One region of the Microtetraspora sp. AC03309 genome, then DNA from elsewhere that is predicted to be linked to it. Evidence: predicted binding sites of a transcription regulator. Region 1 holds the regulator's gene; each other region holds the start of a gene.
The links. Region 1 encodes LexA, which represses DNA repair genes until DNA is damaged. Its sites were predicted from a motif close to TCGAACANNTGTTCGA; they were not measured.

Region 1 (4,642 bases):
CAGGAGGAGTTGTCCAGGTGGAGGTACTCCGAGCAGGGGTTGCTCGCGGTGATCCGCCCGGTCTCCGGGCAGGTGTGCCAGTCGTTGATCGTGTCGTCGTACTGCACGCCGGGGTCGGCGCACTCCCAGGCGGCCTTGGCCATCCTGCGGAACAGCGACTTCGCGTCGACCTTCTCGATGATCTCGCCGGTCAGCCGGGCGCGCAGGCCGAAGTCGCCGTTGCTCTCGACGGCGCGCATGAACTCGTCGGAGACCCGGACGGAGTTGTTGGCGTTCTGGTACTGGACGGACACGATGTCCTTGCCGCCGAGGTCCATGTCGAACCCGGCGTCGCGGAGCGCGCGGATCTTGTCCTCCTCGCGCGCCTTGGTGTCGATGAACTCCTCGATGTCGGGGTGATCGACGTCCAGGACGACCATCTTGGCCGCCCGGCGGGTCGCGCCGCCGGACTTGATCGTGCCCGCGGAGGCGTCGGCGCCGCGCATGAACGACACCGGGCCGCTGGCCGTGCCGCCGCTGGAGAGCAGTTCCTTGCTGGAGCGGATGCGGGAGAGGTTGATCCCCGAACCGGAACCACCCTTGAAGATGACGCCCTCTTCCTTGTACCACTCAAGGATGGACTCCATCTGGTCGTCCACGGCCAGGATGAAGCACGCGCTCACCTGCTGCGGCGAGGCCGTCCCCACGTTGAACCACACCGGCGAGTTGAAGCTGAAGACCTGGTTGATCAGGGCGTGCTTGAGTTCGTGGTCGAAGATCTCGGCGTCCTCGTCGCCGGCGAAGTAGCCGTTCTCGATCCCGGTCCTGGTGTAGACGTCCACGACCCGGTCGACGAGCTGCCGCAGGCTCGACTCGCGCTGGGGCGTGCCGACGGCGCCGCGGAAGTACTTGCTGGTGACGATGTTGGCGGCGTTGACCGACCAGAACTCGGGGAACTCCACTCCGCGCTGCTCGAAGTTGATCGAGCCGTCGCGCCAGTTCGTCATGACGACGTCGCGGCGCTCCCAGGTCACCGCGTCGTACGGGTGGACCCCCGGGGTGGTGAAGACGCGCTTCATCTTGAGCCCCTTACGCGCCGGCCGCTTGCCACCCCGTCCCCCGGTGCCCGTCTCGGTGCCGTTCACGATCTCTGTCATGAATTCCCCCTCCCGGGGCCCGGTGGAGCCCCTCGCATCCGATCACGTGTCTGTTTAACCACCGTGCGTGACGGGCGTCCGCGTCGGCCGTCCCGCCAACTCCCGCCGCTACTGCTGGACGGCGGTGCGCGTGGCTCTGAGCTGCTCGATCTCGGCCTCGAAGTCGGCCAGCGTCTCGAACCCCCGATAGACGGAGGCGAAGCGCAGGTAGGCGACCTCGTCCAGCTCGCGCAGCGGCCCCAGGATGGCCAGGCCCACCTCGTGCGAGGCGATCTCGGCGCATCCGGTGGCCCTGATGCTCTCCTCCACGAGCTGCCCGAGCTGGGCGAGCGAATCCTCGCCGACCGGGCGTCCCTGGCAGGCCCGCCGCACACCGGCGACGACCTTGTCACGCGAGAACGGCTCGGTCACTCCGCTGCGCTTGCTGACCATGAGCAGAACGGTTTCCTGGGTGGTGAACCTGCGCCCGCATTCCGAGCAGGTTCGCCGGCGGCGAATCGCGGCCCCGTCCTCGGTAGAGCGGCTGTCGACGACCCGCGTGTCCGGGTGACGACAAAACGGGCAGTGCACGTCATCGCCTCCCTGGAAACGCTTGCGCCCACCTCACGAAATCGTCGTGAAGCGGTCACGGAAACACAAGCTGTGGTGAAGTACATCGCTGTAACTACTAGATGTTGTGGTCCAACCGTAGAAGTGCCCGACCTTGAACGCAAGTCGGCCGCGAAGGCTCGGGCGAAGTCGCTGTTCAACCTGGGGAATCACCTGAACCCCGGGCGTGTCGCAGGCCCCGATGGCATCGCGCGGGCACATTACAAGAAGATCGGCGAAATCTCGGCAATATCGAACACGATGTCGATCGAACTCCCGTACGATGTTGCTACATCCACACAGGTGGCGGTATTCACATCGAATCGAACAATTGTTTGATGATGATCTTTGATCGAGGTACCGTCGCTCTGTGCGACATGAAGAACACGGATTGGGAGGTGGTTTGGTGAGCGGGCAGGAAGAGAGTGTCAGCGACCTTGCGGTGCGCAGGCGTGACTCCCTTGGTCTCACCCCCAGGCAGCGCAAGATCCTCGAGGTCATCCGCGACTCCGTGCAGCAGCGCGGATATCCGCCCTCGATGCGCGAGATCGGTGAGGCGGTCCAGCTGACCAGCACCTCCAGCGTGTCGCATCAGCTCACGGCGTTGCAGCGTAAGGGGTACCTGCGCCGCGACCCGCACCGCCCCCGGGCGCTCGAGGTCCGCTTGCCCGGCGAGCCGGTGCTGTGGGTCGACCCGGACGCCGCGGAGGTGGAGCCCGGCTTCAGCCGCCCGACCGCCGCGTACGTGCCGCTGGTCGGCCGCATCGCCGCCGGAGGCCCGATCCTGGCCGAGCAGAGCATCGAGGACGTCTTCGCGTTGCCGAAGCAGCTGGTCGGTGAGGGAACGCTGTTCCTCCTCCAGGTCAGCGGTGACTCGATGATCGACGCCGCCATCGCCGACGGCGACTGGGTCGTGGTGCGCCAGCAGCCGGTCGCCGACAACGGCGACGTCGTGGCCGCCATGATCGACGGCGAGGCCACGGTGAAGACCTTCAAGCGCAAGGACGGGCATGTGTGGCTGGTGCCGCACAACGCCAACTACGAGCCGATCCCTGGCGACGAGGCGACCGTCCTGGGCAAGGTCACCGCGGTCCTGCGCAAGCTCTAGGTCCCCGGCCCGCCGAGCGGGCCGACCATCCGGACCGCGCATCCTGCGTCGCTCCGCGGTGACCTCTGTCACCGCGGAGCGGTCACGGAGCAATCAGGGTGATTGCCGCAAATAGGCTTGCTCTGTGACGCGCAACCTTGACCAGCTCAGCCTGGAGGCCGCCTCCCTCCGCGACGGGCTCAAGTGGTCGCAGACCTCGCCCGGCGTGATCCCCTCCTGGGTCGCCGACATGGACTTCCCCGTGCCGCAGGCGGTGCGCGAGGCGGTGGCGCGCCGCGCCGAGACCGACCTCGGCTATCCCTCGTGGCTGGACGAGCCCTCCGTCGGTCCCCTCGCCGAGGCGTTCGCCGAGCGTATGGAGACCCGGTACGGCTTCCGCCCCGATCCCGGCCACGTCCGGTCCTACAGCGACGTCAACCAGGCCCTCCAGGTGTTGCTGCACCTGACGACCCGGCCGGGTGACACCGTCGCCCTGCACACTCCGGCCTACCACCCGTTCCTGGGCACCATCGCCGAGATGGGACGGCGGCTGCTGTCCATCCCGATGCTGCCGGACGGCGACGGCTGGCGGTTCGAGGTGCCGGACGAGCCGGCCGCCGTGCTGCTGCTGGTCAACCCGCACAACCCCACCGGCCGGGTGTTCACCTCCGAGGAGTTGGGCGCGCTCGCCGAGTACGCCGAACGGCACGACACCCTGGTCCTCTCCGACGAGATCCACGCCGACCTGACGTACGGGCCGCAGTCACACATCCCGTTCGGCACGCTGTTGCCCGCCCGCACGGTCACGCTCACCTCCGCGACGAAGGCGTTCAACATGGGCGGCATCCGCTGCTCCGTCGCGCATCTCGGCGCACCGGCCGTACGCGACGCGGTGAACCGGCAGCCCGCACACATCTACGGCGCGCCCAACCTGCTCGGCGTGGAGGCGACCGTGGCCGCCTGGCGGCACGGCGACGCCTGGCTGGCCGAGGTCCTCGCCATCCTGGACCGCAACCGCCGGCTCATCGCCGAGCGGCTGCCGTCCCGAGTGGGCTACCGGATCCCCCAGGCCACCTACCTGGGGTGGCTCGACCTCGGCTTCCTGGATGAGGACCCCGCCGCCTATCTGGAGCGGGAGGCGCGGGTCAGGCTCAATCCCGGCCCGTTGTTCGGGCCGGGCGGCGAGGGTTACGCGCGGATCAACTTCGGTACCTCGGAGCCGATCCTGGAAGAGATCCTGACCCGGATCTCCACCGCGCTGTCCTGAGCCGCTGTCCTGAGCCGCTGTCCTGAGCCGGTTTTCTGGGCGTTGTCCTGAGCCTCCGTCCTGAGCCGCTGTCCCCGAACCGGTCTTCCGATCCGGTCTTCTGGGCCGCTGTCCTGACGGAGCCGCCGCCCGGTGCGGATCGGGCGGCGGCTCGGGTCAGGCGGTGCTACCAGCCGGACCGGGTACGGCTCAGGCGGCGGCGCAGGTGACCGAGGCCGGGGTTCCGTTGGTCCCGGACCAGGACGCCTGGAAGCCGAACGTCGTCGAGGCGTTCACCGCCAGGCCGCCGTTCCAGCTCAGGTTGGTCACCGTGACCGCGGATCCGCTGGCGGACAGTGTGCCGTTCCAGAGCTGGCTGATCGTCTGTCCGTTGGGGAAGGTCCACGTCACGGTCCAGCCCGACGTCGCCGTCGTGCCGGTGTTCTTGACGGCGACCTCGCCCTGGAAGCCGCCCGCCCACGAGTTGGTCACCGTGTAGGTCGCCGTACACGCCTTGCCCGCGTACGGGGACGCGGAAGGCGAGGCGGACGGGGACGCGGAGGGTGATGCCGAAGGCGAGGCGGA
Region 2 (4,642 bases), on a different contig from region 1:
GGCAGGTCGTCGATGAGCGCCACGACCTGGCCGGAGGCCATCACGCCGAGGTCCGGGCGGCCGTCGACCATGGCCGCCTTGAGCAGCATGGGCGTGTTGGCGGCCATCAGGACCTGGGACCAGGTGAGCTCCTTGCCGTGCTTCATGGCCAGCCCGTCGCGGATCATGCCGGGCCAGGACATGCCCGAGATGCGGCGGAACTTCGCGGCGTTGCGCACCGCGCGGATCAGGCCGGACACCCGGCCCGACTGCTCCAGGCCGTTGACCAGGGGCGTGCGGAGCACTCGGTGCGGCATGCCGTCCACCTGGCGGGTGACCACGGTCTCCGACGTGCCGAGGTAGGTCTGCTTGACCGCGTCCGGGACCGAACTGTCCTTGGTGAGCAGGAAGCGGGTGCCCATGGCCACGCCGGCCGCGCCGTACGCGAGCGCGGCGGCCAGGCCGCGCCCGTCGAAGAAGCCTCCGGCGGCGATCACCGGGATGTCGACCGCGTCCACGACCTGGGGCAGCAGCAGCGTGGTGGCGACCGCTCCGGTGTGGCCTCCGCCCTCACCGCCCTGGACCAGGACGGCGTCGGCGCCCCACGCGGCGACCTTCTCCGCGTGCCGCCGCGCGCCGACCGACGGGATCACCACGACCCCGGCGTCCTTGAGCTTGGCGATCAGCTCCTGGCGGGGTGCCAGCGCGAACGAGGCGACCTTCACCCGGTTCCTGATCAGCAGGTCGATGCGGTCGCCCGCGTCCGAGGCGTCGGCGCGCAGGTTCACGCCGAAGGGCGCGTCCGTACGCGAGCGGACCTCCTCGATGGCGGTGGCGAGTTGGTCGAGCGTCATGGTGGCCGAGGCGAGGATGCCGAGGCCGCCCGCGTTCGCCACCGCCGAGACCAGCCGCGGACCCGCCACCCAGCCCATGCCGGTCTGCACGACGGGGTGGCGCACCCCGGTGAGCCGGGTCAGCGGCGTGTCCAGGACCTGCTCGATCACGCCCGGACCTCCCGGTCCCGCAGGCTCCTCGGGTCGAGCACCTCGCGGATCAGCCGCAGCTCCTCGTCCGTGGGCTGCCGCGTCTCCGGCACGTCGCCGTCGATCACGAGGTCGAACCCCGTGGCGGCGGCGACCTGCTCGACCGTGACCCCGGGGTGGGTCGAGAGCAGGCGCATCGCACCGTCGGCCGTGCCGAAGTCGAACACGCCGAGGTCGGTCACCACGCGGCCCAGGCCGTGGAAGCGGGACGCCGCCGGGCCCAACTCGGCCGCGCGGTCGTATCCGACGCCGCTGACCATGTCCACCTTCGGCACGAACACCCGGGTCGAGTGCCTGGGGATCCAGTAGCTCGTCGGGTTGCAGATCGTGTTGCCGGGGGCGCCGCGCACCCCGAGCAGCTGGGACGTGGGCCGCTCCCACGCGCCGACGGCCGAGATGTTGCTGTTGCCGTACCTGTCGATCTGGGAGGCGCCCATCATGACGTGCCGCCGCCCGTTCTGCACCAGCCAGAGGTGGTCGCGGAACGGCATCCAGCCCTCGACCGGGCCGGCGGGCGCGCCGAACGGCACCGGCTCCGCGGTGAGCATCGCCCCGCCGTCGGTGGTCAGCAGCCCCGGCTCGAAGGTGAGCCGGGCCAGCCGGGCGCCCAGGATCGAGCAGGTGCCCATCGCCGCGGCCAGGATCTCGCCGTCGCCGCGCCACGCCTCGGCGCAGGCCACCACGCAGATCTCCGCACGGGTCGCGCTCATCGTGCCTTCCCCTCCTGCTCCTCGTGCCACCGCTGGACCGCCTCCTGGTAGGCCGTCTCGTCGCCGCTCAGGAATCGGTCGGCGAACGCCGTCCACGCCTCGGGGTCGGCGGCCGAGCTCGCGTAGTGCCGCTGGAACGCCTCATCCCGGGTGCGGTCGGGCCCGCAGTCGGTGAAGTGGCCGCCGTTCGGCGTCTCCACCACTCCCGCCGTGTGCATGCGGCTGACGAGCAGCGTCTGCGGCGGGCCGTCCAGCTTGCCGGGGTCCACCAGGCGCTCGCAGCTCACGTAGCAGCGGCCCGCCGCCTTGGCGAACAGGTCGTCCATGTACGGGTCGGGGCCGAGGTACTGGCCGTTGCCCCGCGTGTCGGCCCGGTCCATGTGCACCAGGGCCACGTCGAGCGCCAGCGCGGGCACCGCGAGGAGCTCCTCCTGGTCGTCGTACGGCGAGCGGACCGTGCGCAGGTCCGGGTTGACCCGTGTGACGTCCGAGCCGAGACCCGCCCTGGTGGGCAGGAACGGCAGCCGGTGCGCGGCGGCGAGCAGGCCGAACATGAACATGCCCTCGTCGTACTCGGCGAACTCGATCGTGCCGTTCTGCCTGGCCGCCCTGAAGTGGGGCTCCAGGGGGACGGAGTCGAGCGTCACGAACGGGGCGATCACCTTGCGGACCTTGCCCGCGGCGCACAGCAGGCCGACGTCGGCTCCGCCGTACGACACGATCGTCAGGTCGTCGAGCGACGAACGGTAGATCGCGCGGACCAGGGCCATCGGCTTGCGCCGGGAGCCCCACCCGCCGATGCCGATCGTCATGCCGCTCTCCAGCGACCCGACGATCTCCTCGATCGTCATGATCTTGGTGGTCATCTACGCCCCCTCGGAGACGAAGCTGTCGCGGTGCCGGTCGCCCGCGCCCATGAGGTTCAGCTCGAACGTGAAGCCCTGCTCGAAGCGGTAGCTGCGGTGGACGTCGACCGGGTCGATGCCGTTCAGCGACTCTTTGGCCCGGCGGATCACGTAGGGGTCCTTGTCGGCGATCTGGGCCGCGACCTCGAAGGCGGCGTCCCTGAGCCGATCGCGCGGCACCACCTCGAGCACCGATCCGAACGCGTGCAACTCGGCGGCCGTGACGTTGCGGCAGGTGTACACCATCGCGCGCATCAGATGCTGCGGGACCAGGCGGGCCAGGTGCGTGGCCGCGCCCAGCGCGCCGCGGTCGACCTCGGGCAGCCCGAAATAGGCGTCATCGGAGGCCACCACGACGTCGGCGTTGCCCACGAGGCCGATGCCGCCGCCGAGGCAGAAGCCGTGCACGGCCGCGATCACCGGCACCTCGCACTCGTACACCGCCGAGAACGCGGCGTAGCAGCCCCGGTTGGCGCCCACCAGCGCCTCGAACCCGGAGGTCGCCTGCATCTCCTTGATGTCCACCCCGGCGTTGAAGCCGCGCCCCTCGGCGCGGAGCACGACGACGCGGGTCTCCGGCTCACGCCCTGCCTGCCGTACGGCGTCGGCCAGGTCGAACCAGCCGCGCACGGTCAGCGCGTTGACCGGCGGCGCGTCGACGACCACCTCGGTGATGCCGTTGCCGTGGTTCCTGGTGGAGATTCCCATACGCTACCTTTCCACCAAACATTTGTTAGAAATGACGGTAGCAGAAGGTACCGTGCCTGGACACGGTCCGCCTTACCCGACCGCCGCCGCCGGCAAGGAGAGCTGAGAATGATCTGCAAGGACCGCGTCGTCATCGTGACCGGCGCCGGGCGTGGCCTCGGCCGCGCGCACGCCCTGGAGTTCGCCCGGCAGGGCGCCAAGGTCGTCGTCAACGACCTCGGCGTGAGCCTCTCCGGCGAGGGCGGCTCTGACGGGCCCGCCCAGCGGGTGGTCGAGGAGATCCGCGCGCTCGGCGGCGAGGCCGTCGCCGAGGGCTCCGACATCGCCACCGACGCCGGGGCGCAGCGGCTGGTGGCCACGGCGCTGGAGACCTTCGGCCGGCTCGACGTGCTGGTCAACAACGCCGGCTTCCTGCGCGACCGCATGCTGGTGAACCTGTCCGAGGAGGAGTGGGACGCCGTGATGCGCGTCCACCTCAAGGGCCACTTCCTGCCGCTGAAGCACGCCGGGCTGCACTGGCGGGCGGAGTCCAAGGCGGGCCGGCAGCCCGACGCCCGTGTGATCAACACCTCGTCCGGCGCGGGCCTGCTCGGCAGCGTGGGCCAGGGCAACTACTCGGCCGCCAAGGCGGGCATCGTGGGCCTCACCCTGGTCGCGTCCGCCGAACTCGGCCGGTACGGCGTGACCGTCAACGCCATCGCTCCGGCGGCCCGTACGCGGATGACCGAGCAGGTCTTCGCGGCCACGATGGCCGCGCCGGAGGAGGGCGCCTTCGACGCGATGGCGCCGGAGAACGTCTCACCGCTCGTGGCCTGGCTCGGCTCCGCCGAGTCGAAGGACGTCACCGGCCGCGTCTTCGAGGTCGAGGGCGGCCGCATCTGCGTGATGGAGGGCTTCCGCCACGGTCCGTCCACCGACAGGGGCGCCCGCTGGGACGCCGCCGAGCTGGGCCCGGAGATCGGCGGCCTGCTGAAGGAGGCCGCCAGGCCCGAGCCCGTCTACGGCGCCTGACGGCCGGGCCGCACCTTCGCGCGGCGGCCCGGGCGGGCGCGCCACAGGCTCGCCGCGCCCAGGGCCGCGGCGATGCACGCGATCGGGACCGCGGGCAGCATGTAGCGGTGGTCGAAGTCGAGCGCGGCGATCGGCCCGACGAACAGGAACATCGCCGCGGCCCATGGCAGCAGCGCCGGACGCCGCCGCCCGATCGCGCCGAGGCCGCCGAGCAGCAGGACCAGGGCGAACAGCGGGCCGTGCAGCGCGTTCGGGTAGCGGTACGCCGCGAAGAACGCGTCGTAGG
Region 3 (4,642 bases), on a different contig from region 1:
GCCGCTCGCGATCATCGCGTCGTCTTCCCCGCCGACGACGCTCGACACGCTCATTGAACGATTCGAGACGGGCGGCGAGCCGCGGGTCCTCATCGGTGAGGTGCTGTTCGATCAACGCCAGCATCCGCTCTTCGTCCTGCGACCAGGCCATATGGCGCACCTCCCCGGAACGCAAGGTGTGTGCCGACGTTCTGCCCAACGATGAAGATCGTTAGCCGTTTCCTGGGCGGGTATTTAAGATCTGTTTAGCGGGCCGCTCGCAGCCGAACGTTGTCGTTGGCTGTATAAGGTCGCCGAGGTCAGAACCGAAGTGTTCCGTTGCCTCTCTATGGTCACCGTTGGTTGTGTGAAGTCCTGTTGGTGCACTCATGTTCCCCACACACCTCTTGCGCACAGGCGCGGAGAAGGCCCCCTTCGCAGCTCCGCCGCGCTGTGCCGATCTCGATCCCGGGTCCGCGAGACCTTGGAACACAAGAGGCGCATTCGGGTCGAGGGGCCCGGCTCCAGCCTGAGCGACGGATCGTCCTGAGACTCACTGGCCGTCGCGCGACTGGTGGCCGCGCCCCATCCGACCGCGCTCCCAACGCCCGCGCTAGTGACGACGGTGCCGCTGCTCCCAGCGCTCGCGTTCGCGCTCGGCGCGACGGCGTGCCCGCGCCCGCTCCCGCTCCCGCCGCTCTCCGATTTCACCGCCGTGCAGGTAGTGCTCGCGTTCGAGCCGTGCACGATGGCGAGCGCGCTCGCGCTTCGTTTCGACGAGACCGCGCTCACGCTCGCGCCTCCCCTCGCTGCAGGTGATCCGGACCGCCTGTCCGTTCTCCGTGCAGTACATGCAGCCCTTCCGCCACCAGCAGTCTCCATCCGTGGCGGTCGAGGTGGGGCATGCGGCCCGAGTCGCGACGGCGGCGTTCGCCGACGGGGCGGAGAGGAGAGCGGGAGTGACGAGGGCGGAGGCCAGCAGCGCGCCGGTGGCCAGTGCGTATCTGAGCATGGGAATCACTCCGTGCGTGACGGTTCCCCGCGCCTGCTCGGTGGCGGGACCGGATCTCGTGGTGTCGGGTCCGCGGAGCGACGCGGCGGGGCCGCGAGCTGAGGTGCGGACGGACGGAGCGTCGAATCGGTCTCCCGGGATGACGCCGAAACGGCGTGTCGACCTACCCCAACGGTAGGGACGCCCACCGCCGGTGGTCACCCGTAAGCGGCAAAGGGCCCGGTCGGGGCGGATTACCGTTTGTTCGGATCGACTTCTCCGTGGACCGACACTTCGCGGAACTCCGGGTGCCCGACGCCCGCGTTCGCGCCACCAGCCCGCCATGCCCCGACGGCTCGTCGTCCCACGACCCTGCGGAGCCGAGTTGCGGACCGTCTCGAATTCTTGTTCTAATTAACCTATGCGCTGGGACAATCTGCGGCTGGACGACTCGGGCCAGGGCGATCCGGTCACCCCGTTGTTCGCCCGCGGCGCGGTGACCAGGACGTTCGACACCCCCGAGTTCAGGGGCATCACGTTCTACGAGATCCACGCCCGGTCGATCATCAACCGGGTGCCAGGGGCGAGCCACGTTCCGTTCGAGTGGACGGTCAACCCCTATCGGGGGTGCAGCCACGCCTGCGTCTACTGCTTCGCGCGGCGCTCGCACGAATATCTCGATCTGGATTCCGGGCGGGATTTCGACTCGAAGATCGTGGTGAAGGTCAACGCGCCCGATCTCGTCCGCAAGGAGCTGGCCGCCCCGAAATGGCGGGGCGCGGCGATCGCGATGGGGACGAACGTCGACTGCTACCAGCGGGCCGAGGGGCGATATGAGCTGATGCCCGGCATCATCGCGGCGCTCAGGGATGCCGCGAACCCCTTCTCGATCCTCACCAAGGGTTCGCTGATCCTGCGCGACCTCGACCTGCTGGCCGAGGCCGCCGAGGTCACCGACGTGAGCACCGCCGTGTCGGTCGGCTTCATCGACAAGGACGTCTGGCGCGCGGTGGAGCCGGGGACGCCCGCCCCGCGCAAGCGGCTGGACGTCTGCGCCACGCTCAACCAGCGCGGCGTCCGCTGTGGCGTGCTGATGGCTCCGATCCTCCCCTACCTCACCGACTCCCCGCAGGCGCTGGACGCGACCGTGCGGGAGATCGCGGAAGCGGGCGCCACGCACATCGCGCCGATCGTGCTGCACCTGCGGCCCGGCGCCCGCGAGTGGTTCCTCGCCTGGCTGTCCCGCGAGCACCCGCGCCTCGTCCCCCGCTACCTGGAGCTGTACGGCAGGGGCGCCTACGCTCCGAAGGCGTACCAGGAGCGGATCGGCCGCGAGGTGGGCGAGCTGGCCCGGCGCCATGGCGTCGGACGGTCGGCGAGCCGCGCGGTGCGCGCCGTCCGGGAACGCCCGCGACCCGCCGCCCCGGAGCAGCTCACCCTCATGTGAGGTCACCGCCCGCCGCATGCCACCATCAGCGTGGATCTCATCCATGATCTCAACCGTCGCCGGAGTACTGGTTCGCCGACTGATCTGAAGAGCGGCCGGTCTAGAGTGCGGCACAGGGAGGCGCGGGCATGGACGATCTGGTGCGGGCGCACACGCGGCTCACGGCCGTGCCGTACGTCCCGGAGATCCGGCTGCACCTGGCGCCTGCGGAGGCACAGGACGAGGTGTTCGGGCTCTGGGAACGGACCGGCGGGTTGCCGTACTGGGCCTACGCGTGGGCGGGTGGGCAGGCGCTGGCCCGGCACGTGCTCGACCGCCCCGAGCTGGTCAGAGGCCGGACCGTGCTCGATCTGGCCTCGGGATCCGGCCTGGTCGCCATCGCCGCCGCCATGGCGGGCGCCGCCCACGTGATCGCCAATGACATCGATCCGCACGCCGTGGCCGCCATCGCACTCAACGCCCGGGCCAACGGCACCGCCGTCACGGTCCGCCCGGGCGACATCCTCTCCACGACACCCGGGGAGGACGTCGTGCTGGTGGGCGACGCCTTCTACGACGCGGCGCTCACCGGGCGCGTCATGCCGTTCCTTCTCCGTACACGATCAGCGGACGCGGCGGCGGGGCGGACCGTCCTGGCGGGCGATCCCGAGCGCGCCTGCTCCTACCTGCCGCGCGACCGGTTCACGCCGGCGAGCGTCCACCTGGTTCCCGCAGTGTTGGAGGACGTTCCGTACAAGCGCACGACGGTGTGGAGCCTCCGTGACCATATTGTGATGTAGTTCACATCAACCTTTCAGGCATGCCGCTTCGTCCTAGGAAATAGGGATAAAAACCGAAATCGGACGGGGAAGCATTTTGTCGTTTACGGGGATTCTGCGGCGTTCGGCGGTCAAAATACGAGAGGCGCGTGATAGTAGCCGCGCACGGCACGCCGAGCCACGAAACGTACACGAGGTACGCATTCTCCTGTTGCACGCGAACGGGATGGGCGGAACGATCCGGACGGTGTTCAACCTCGCCGGATATCTCGCCCGGGAACACGACGTCGAAATCGTGAGCGTGGTCCGGGAGCGTGAGGAGCCGTTCTTCCCGGTCCCGCCAGGCGTCCGCATCCGCTACCTGGACGACCGCCTTCCCCGCAGGAAGGGGCTGCTGTCCCGCTTCCCCAGCAGGTTGATCCCGAAGGAGGAGGCGGCCCACCACTGGTTCACGCTGCGTACCGATCTCAAGCTCATCCGGTACATCCGCGGGCGGCGGCGCGGCGTCCTCATCGGAACCAGACCCGGCCTGAACCTGATCATGTCCCTGGTCGCGCCTCCGGAGATCATCACGATCGCTCAGGAGCACGGCAACCTGGGCGGTCACGGCCCTGAGCTGCGCAAGCAGATCAGCCGCCGCTACGGCAGGCTCGACGCCGTGGTCACCCTGACGCGGTCCGACCTCCAGGCGTACGAGCGGGCACTCAAGACCCGGCCGCGCCTGCTCGCGCAGATGCCCAACGCGGTGACCAGGTTGAAGGGCGGCCTCTCCCCTCTGACCGCGAAGACCGTCGTCGCCGTCGGCCGTCTCACCTACGGAAAGGGCTACGACCTGCTGATCCGGGCGTGGGCGCATGTGGCGGCCCGGCATCCCGACTGGACGCTGCGCATCTTCGGCGACGGCCCCCGCCGCGAGAAGCTGCAGGCGGCGATCGACAAGCGGGAGCTGACCGGAAAGGTGCTGCTCATGGGGTCGGTCGACGACGTCGGCAGCGAACTCGCCCAGGCCTCGATGTACGTGCTCAGCTCGCGCCGTGAGGGCATGCCCATGGTCATCCTGGAAGCGATGAGCAAGGGCCTGCCCGTCGTGAGCTACGACTGCCCGACCGGCCCCGCCGAGCTGATCACCCACGATCACGACGGACTGCTGGTCAAGCCGGAGAAGATCCACGCGATGGCCGACGCGATCTGCCTGCTCATCGAGGACGAGGAGCGACGCGGAAAGCTCGGCGCCAACGCCGCGGACAAGGCCGCGGGTTACGACATCGACGTCGTGGGAGCACGCTGGGAGGAACTCCTCCACGGCCTGACCCGGGACCCGGGCGGACAGTCCTGACGCGCCTCCACCACTGCCACCCGCCGCCACCTCCGGACGTGTCCTCCCTCAGGTCCGGCGGGGTCAGGTCCCGTCGAGCAGTCGCCGCGCGAGGGCGCGCACCTCGTCCCGCAACTCCTCCGGCCTGATCA
Region 4 (4,642 bases), on a different contig from region 1:
ACCGGGCCGGACGCGGAGGGCCAGCGGCTCCCCGGTCTTCTCGATCCGCCAGTCCCTGCCGGAGTGGTTGACGTCCAGGGCCAGGATGTCGACGCCGCACCGGCGGGCCTCGTCGAGGATCACGCGGCTGGGATACATGCCGGGCTCGTGGGTGAGCACGCCCGCGAAGAAGGCGGCCGCGTGGTGCCGCTTGAGCCACGCCGACTGGTAGGTGGGCAGCGCGAACGCCGCGGCGTGCGCCTTGCAGAACCCGAACGCGCCGAACGCGTCGAGGATCTTCCACGCCTTCTCCACCGTGGCGGGATCGAAGCCCCGCTCCCCGGCCAGCGGCACGAACCAGTCGCGGACCGCCTCCCTGCCCTGCGGGGTGTCGAGGGCACGGCGGGCCTTCTCGGCCTCGGAGAGCCCGCATCCGGTCATGACGTCGATGACCTTCAGGACCTGCTCGTGGAAGACGACCACGCCGTGGGTCTCCCGCAGCGGCTCGCGCAGCTCCTCGTGGGCGTACGACGGCCGCCGGAAGCCGTGCCTGGCCTCGAGGTACGGCGTGACCATGTCGGAGTTGACCGGGCCCGGCCGGAACAGCGAGATGTCCACGATCAGGTCGTGCATCGTGCGGGGCTCCAGCTTGGCGACCAGCTCCCGCTGGCCGGGCGACTCGATCTGGAAGCAGCCGATCGTGCGGCCGGAGCAGATCATGTCGTAGGTGTCGGTGTCGTCGCGAGGAACCCCGTCCAGCTCGATCCGCAGGTCGTCGACCCGCTCGATCTCATCGAGCGCGTGGGCCATCGCGGACTGCATGCGCACGCCGAGCACGTCCAGCTTGAGCAGGCCCGCCTCCTCGACGTCGTCCTTGTCGAACTGCGACATCGGGAAGTCGAGCAGGCTGCGCTCCACCGGGGTGCGGTCGCGCAGCGTGGCGTTGCCGACCAGCACGCCGCAGGGGTGCAGCGCGATGTGCCGGGGCAGCCCGTCGAGCTTCTCGGCCAGCCGGAACACCGTCTCCAGCGACCGGTCGTTCAGCCCGCTGTCGCGCAGCTCGGGCAGGTCGGTCAGGGCGGCCCTGATCTGCTTGGCGCGGATGTGCGGGAACGCCTTGGCGACGGCGTCGACCTCGTGCGGGGGCAGCCCCATGGCCGCGCCGACCTCCCTGATCGCGCTGCGGGCGCGGTAGGTCTCCATCATGGAGACGCAGGCCACCCGCGCCTCGCCGTACCGGCCGAGGATCGCGCGGTAGCAGTCGAGCCGGCGCGCGGACTCGACGTCCACGTCGATGTCCGGCAGTCCGTGGCGGCCCTCGGACAGGAAGCGCTCCATCAGCAGGCCGTGTTCGAGCGGGTTCACCTCTCCGATGCCGGTGAGGTAGGTGACCAGGCTGCCCGCGCCGGAGCCGCGGATCGCGCAGCGCACACCCATGTCGCGGATCATGTCGGTGATGCCGGCCACCGCGACGAAGTAGCCGGACAGCCGCTTCCTCTCGATGATGTCCAGCTCGGCGGCGAGCCGGTCCCTGGCCTCTTTCGAACGTTCCATTCCCCGGCGGCGCAGGCCGTCGTCGCAGCGGTTCCGCAGCATCGGGACCGGATCGCCGCCGATCTCCGGCAGGTGCAGCGCGCCCGGCGGGTCGGACAGGAGCGGGACGATCTCGACCGGATCGAGCGCGCACCTCTCCGCGACGTGACGCGTCTCCGCCAGGAGGCGGACCATCCGGTTCCGGTCGCCGCCGCAGACCCGGGCCGCCACCGGGCCCATCTCCTCGCCGCTCTTGAGGTACGCCTGCGTGGAGGGCTCCAGGTGCCGGACGTGCAGCGGGGCGAGCCTGCGCGCGGCGTCCAGCACGTTGCCCACCTGGTGGCCTGCGGTGTCGAGGTGGCGCACCGCGTTGGTCAGCACGGCGGGGACGCCCGCCGAGTCGGCCAGGCCGATCATCCGGGCGGCGATGTTCGCGTCGCGGTAGCCGTAGTGGTCGGTCACCTCGACCACGACGTCGGGCACCGCCGCGCGCCAGGCGGCCAGCAGCGTCCTGGCCTCGTCGTCGCGCTGTCCGGCCGCCGCGTGCCCGACATCGGACCTGGGCCCGAGCAGCACCGTCAGCCGGGCGTCGCCCGGGGGGCCGCACGCGTGCTCGGCCACCATCTCGCGCGTCACATACGGCTCGCCGCGCTCTCCCACGTGGTGGGCGGCGGTGACGAGGCGGCACAGGTGGCCCCAGCCGTCCGCGCGGGCCAGGACGACGATCCGCCACTCGTCCTTGCCCGGGGAACCGTCCCCCTGGGAGCCGCCGCCGTGGGAGCCCTTGCCCCGGGAGTGCTCCTTGGGGCCGAGGACCAGGTCTACCCCGGCGATGGGGGCGAGGCCCTCGGCATGACACGCCCGGATGTGCTTGATCGCGCCGTAGAGGCCGTCGCGGTCGGTCAGCGCGAGCGCGTCCATGCCGTGGGCGGCCGCGCGGGCGACCAGGGCGGGCGGGAACGCCGTGCCGTACCGGAGGGAGTAGGCGGAGGCCACGTGGAGGTGGACGAAGGAGCCCATCAGTCCCACGCCCTCAGCAGCAGCCAGCCGCCGCTCGCGGTGTCGAAGCGCAGCTCGTAGGTGCCGACGCCGGTGGTCGCGCCGGCCTCGACCCGCCAGAACCGCCGCTCGCCCGGGTCGGTGTCGGAGGTCTTCCACCACTCGCGGGCCACCACCCAGTGATCCTGCACCTGGCGGATCGCGTAGAGCCGGTCACGCCAGACGAACTGGGCGGGCCGGTCGTCCCGGATCCACACCTCGATCGGATCACCATAAAGTCTGCTCAAGACGGATCTTCCCCCCATGGTCGGCGCCCGGGGGAAGGCGGGCGCAACGTGCTACTTCGAACATATGTTCTCAGAAGATCGACCGCAACTCGGGCCGGAACCGCGCCGAGATCCGTTCACAAAGCGCCACCGTCCCGGGCCCTTCCGTTCACCAAAGCGCAATCTGCCCAGGGCTAACTGGGTCTGGTTTGTTGCATTGAGTTCGCCTACGTTCGATCCACGTACGACAGTGGGAGACAAAAGCGTGTCTGCGCGCATCGCCGGCCTCGTGGCCGCCCTGACCATCGCCATCCCATTGAGCGCGGCCTGCGGCGCCGCACCCACCGAGAGCGCGGCCGGCTCCGGAGGGACCGACGCGAAGGCCGCCACCTCTGCCGCCGACTTCGGCGGGCTGGACAAGCTGGCCGAAGCCGCCAAGAAGGAAGGCAAGCTCAACGTCATCGCGCTCCCCCGCGACTGGGCGAACTACGGGGAGCTGCTCGACGCCTTCTCGAAGAAGTACGGCATCACGATCACCAGCGACAACCCCGACGGCTCCAGTTCCGACGAGATCAACGCGGTGAAGACGCTCAAGGGCCAGGACCGCGCCCCCGACGTGCTGGACCTCGGCCAGTCCTTCGCCCTCAGCGGTTCGCAGGAGGGCCTGTTCGCGCCGTACAAGGTCGCGGCGTGGGACAAGATCCCCGACGGGCAGAAGGACCCGAACGGCACCTGGTACAACGACTACGGCGGCTACGTGTCGATCGGCTGCGACGCCAAGAAGGTGGCGAACTGCCCGCAGACGTACGCCGACCTGCTCAAGCCGGAGTACAAGGGCAAGGTCGCCCTGAACGGCGACCCGACCAAGGCGGGCGCGGCCTTCGCCGGCGTCTACGCCGCGTCCCTGGCCAACGGCGGGTCGTTCGACGACATCCAGCCCGGGCTGGAGTTCTTCAAGAAGCTCAAGGCCGCCGGCAACTTCAACCCCGTCGAGTCCACCCCCGCGACCGTCCAGAACGGCGAGACGCCGATCAGCATCGACTGGGACTACCTCAACGCCGGGTACGCCGACCAGTTCGCGGCCAAGGGCGTGGAGTGGAAGGTCGCCGTCCCGAGCGACGGCAAGTACGCCCAGTTCTACGCCCAGGCGATCAACAAGGACGCGCCGCACCCCGCGACCGCCCGCCTGTGGCAGGAGTTCCTCTACAGCACCGAGGGCCAGAACCTCTGGCTCAAGGGCTACGCCCGCGCGGTCCTGCTGCCCGCGATGCAGGCCGACGGCACCGCCGACGCCGCCGTGGTGGCCAAGCTCCCCGCGGTCGAGGGCACACCCACCTTCCCGACCGAGGCTCAGATCAACAAGGCCAAGGAGACCCTCGCCACCGGCTGGGGCGCCGCGGTCTCCGGATGAGCCTTCCCGCGGGTACGGCTTCCGCCCCGGCGCCGGGCCGGAGCCGCAGGAGATCGAGAGGATGGATCGCGACGGTGCCGCTGCTGGCGTTCGTCGCGATCGTCTTCGGCGCCCCACTGGTCGTACTGCTCGGCGGCACGTTCGTCCGCCAGGGGCGGATCACCGGGGAGAACCTGGCCGAATCGCTGCAGGGCGCCTACCTCACCGCGCTGATCGGCAGCGTGAAGCTGTCGGCGACGGTCGCGGTGCTCGGCACGATCCTCGGCACCTTCCTCGCCCAGGCCGTCGTCACCTCGCGGCTGCGCGAGGCCGTCCTCACGGCGTCGGGCGTGCTGGCGAACTTCGGCGGCGTGCCGCTGGCGTTCGCCTGGATCGCCACGCTGGGCAACTCCGGCGTCGTCACCCGCCTCCTCGGACTCGGCGAGCACGGGTGGAGCCTCTACAACTTCTGGGG

Region 2: a site for LexA is predicted at 3,360-3,375, ahead of IMZ11_RS32435 (enoyl-CoA hydratase family protein). Genes of this name have one in related genera too.
Region 3: a site for LexA is predicted at 1,368-1,383, ahead of IMZ11_RS38920 (Rv2578c family radical SAM protein). Genes of this name have one in related genera too.
Region 4: a site for LexA is predicted at 2,855-2,870, ahead of IMZ11_RS19960 (DUF6504 family protein). Genes of this name have one in related genera too.

What each region holds. Positions count from the first base shown of each region.
Region 1 is NZ_JADDIL010000032.1:73,780-78,421, reverse strand. Features, by position in the region: gene IMZ11_RS20365 (vitamin B12-dependent ribonucleotide reductase) at 1-1,136, opposite strand, end outside; gene nrdR (transcriptional regulator NrdR) at 1,245-1,706, opposite strand; gene IMZ11_RS20355 (hypothetical protein) at 1,701-2,063, shown strand; gene lexA (transcriptional repressor LexA) at 2,131-2,832, shown strand; gene IMZ11_RS20345 (MalY/PatB family protein) at 2,957-4,078, shown strand; gene IMZ11_RS46755 (cellulose binding domain-containing protein) at 4,268-4,642, opposite strand, start outside; partial or broken gene IMZ11_RS46750 (hypothetical protein) at 4,641-4,642, shown strand, end outside.
Region 2 is NZ_JADDIL010000070.1:8,938-13,579, forward strand. Features, by position in the region: gene IMZ11_RS32420 (nitronate monooxygenase family protein) at 1-980, opposite strand, end outside; gene IMZ11_RS32425 (CoA-transferase subunit beta) at 980-1,732, opposite strand; gene IMZ11_RS32430 (CoA transferase subunit A) at 1,729-2,598, opposite strand; gene IMZ11_RS32435 (enoyl-CoA hydratase family protein) at 2,599-3,345, opposite strand; gene IMZ11_RS32440 (SDR family oxidoreductase) at 3,454-4,356, shown strand; gene IMZ11_RS32445 (glycosyltransferase family 39 protein) at 4,344-4,642, opposite strand, start outside.
Region 3 is NZ_JADDIL010000110.1:1,016-5,657, forward strand. Features, by position in the region: gene IMZ11_RS38910 (DUF3040 domain-containing protein) at 1-151, opposite strand, end outside; gene IMZ11_RS38915 (hypothetical protein) at 593-991, opposite strand; gene IMZ11_RS38920 (Rv2578c family radical SAM protein) at 1,392-2,417, shown strand; gene IMZ11_RS38925 (methyltransferase) at 2,546-3,196, shown strand; gene IMZ11_RS38930 (glycosyltransferase family 4 protein) at 3,402-4,511, shown strand; gene IMZ11_RS38935 (YafY family protein) at 4,575-4,642, opposite strand, start outside.
Region 4 is NZ_JADDIL010000031.1:89,409-94,050, forward strand. Features, by position in the region: gene IMZ11_RS19955 (DNA polymerase III subunit alpha) at 1-2,532, opposite strand, end outside; gene IMZ11_RS19960 (DUF6504 family protein) at 2,532-2,798, opposite strand; gene IMZ11_RS19965 (ABC transporter substrate-binding protein) at 3,043-4,188, shown strand; gene IMZ11_RS19970 (ABC transporter permease subunit) at 4,263-4,642, shown strand, end outside.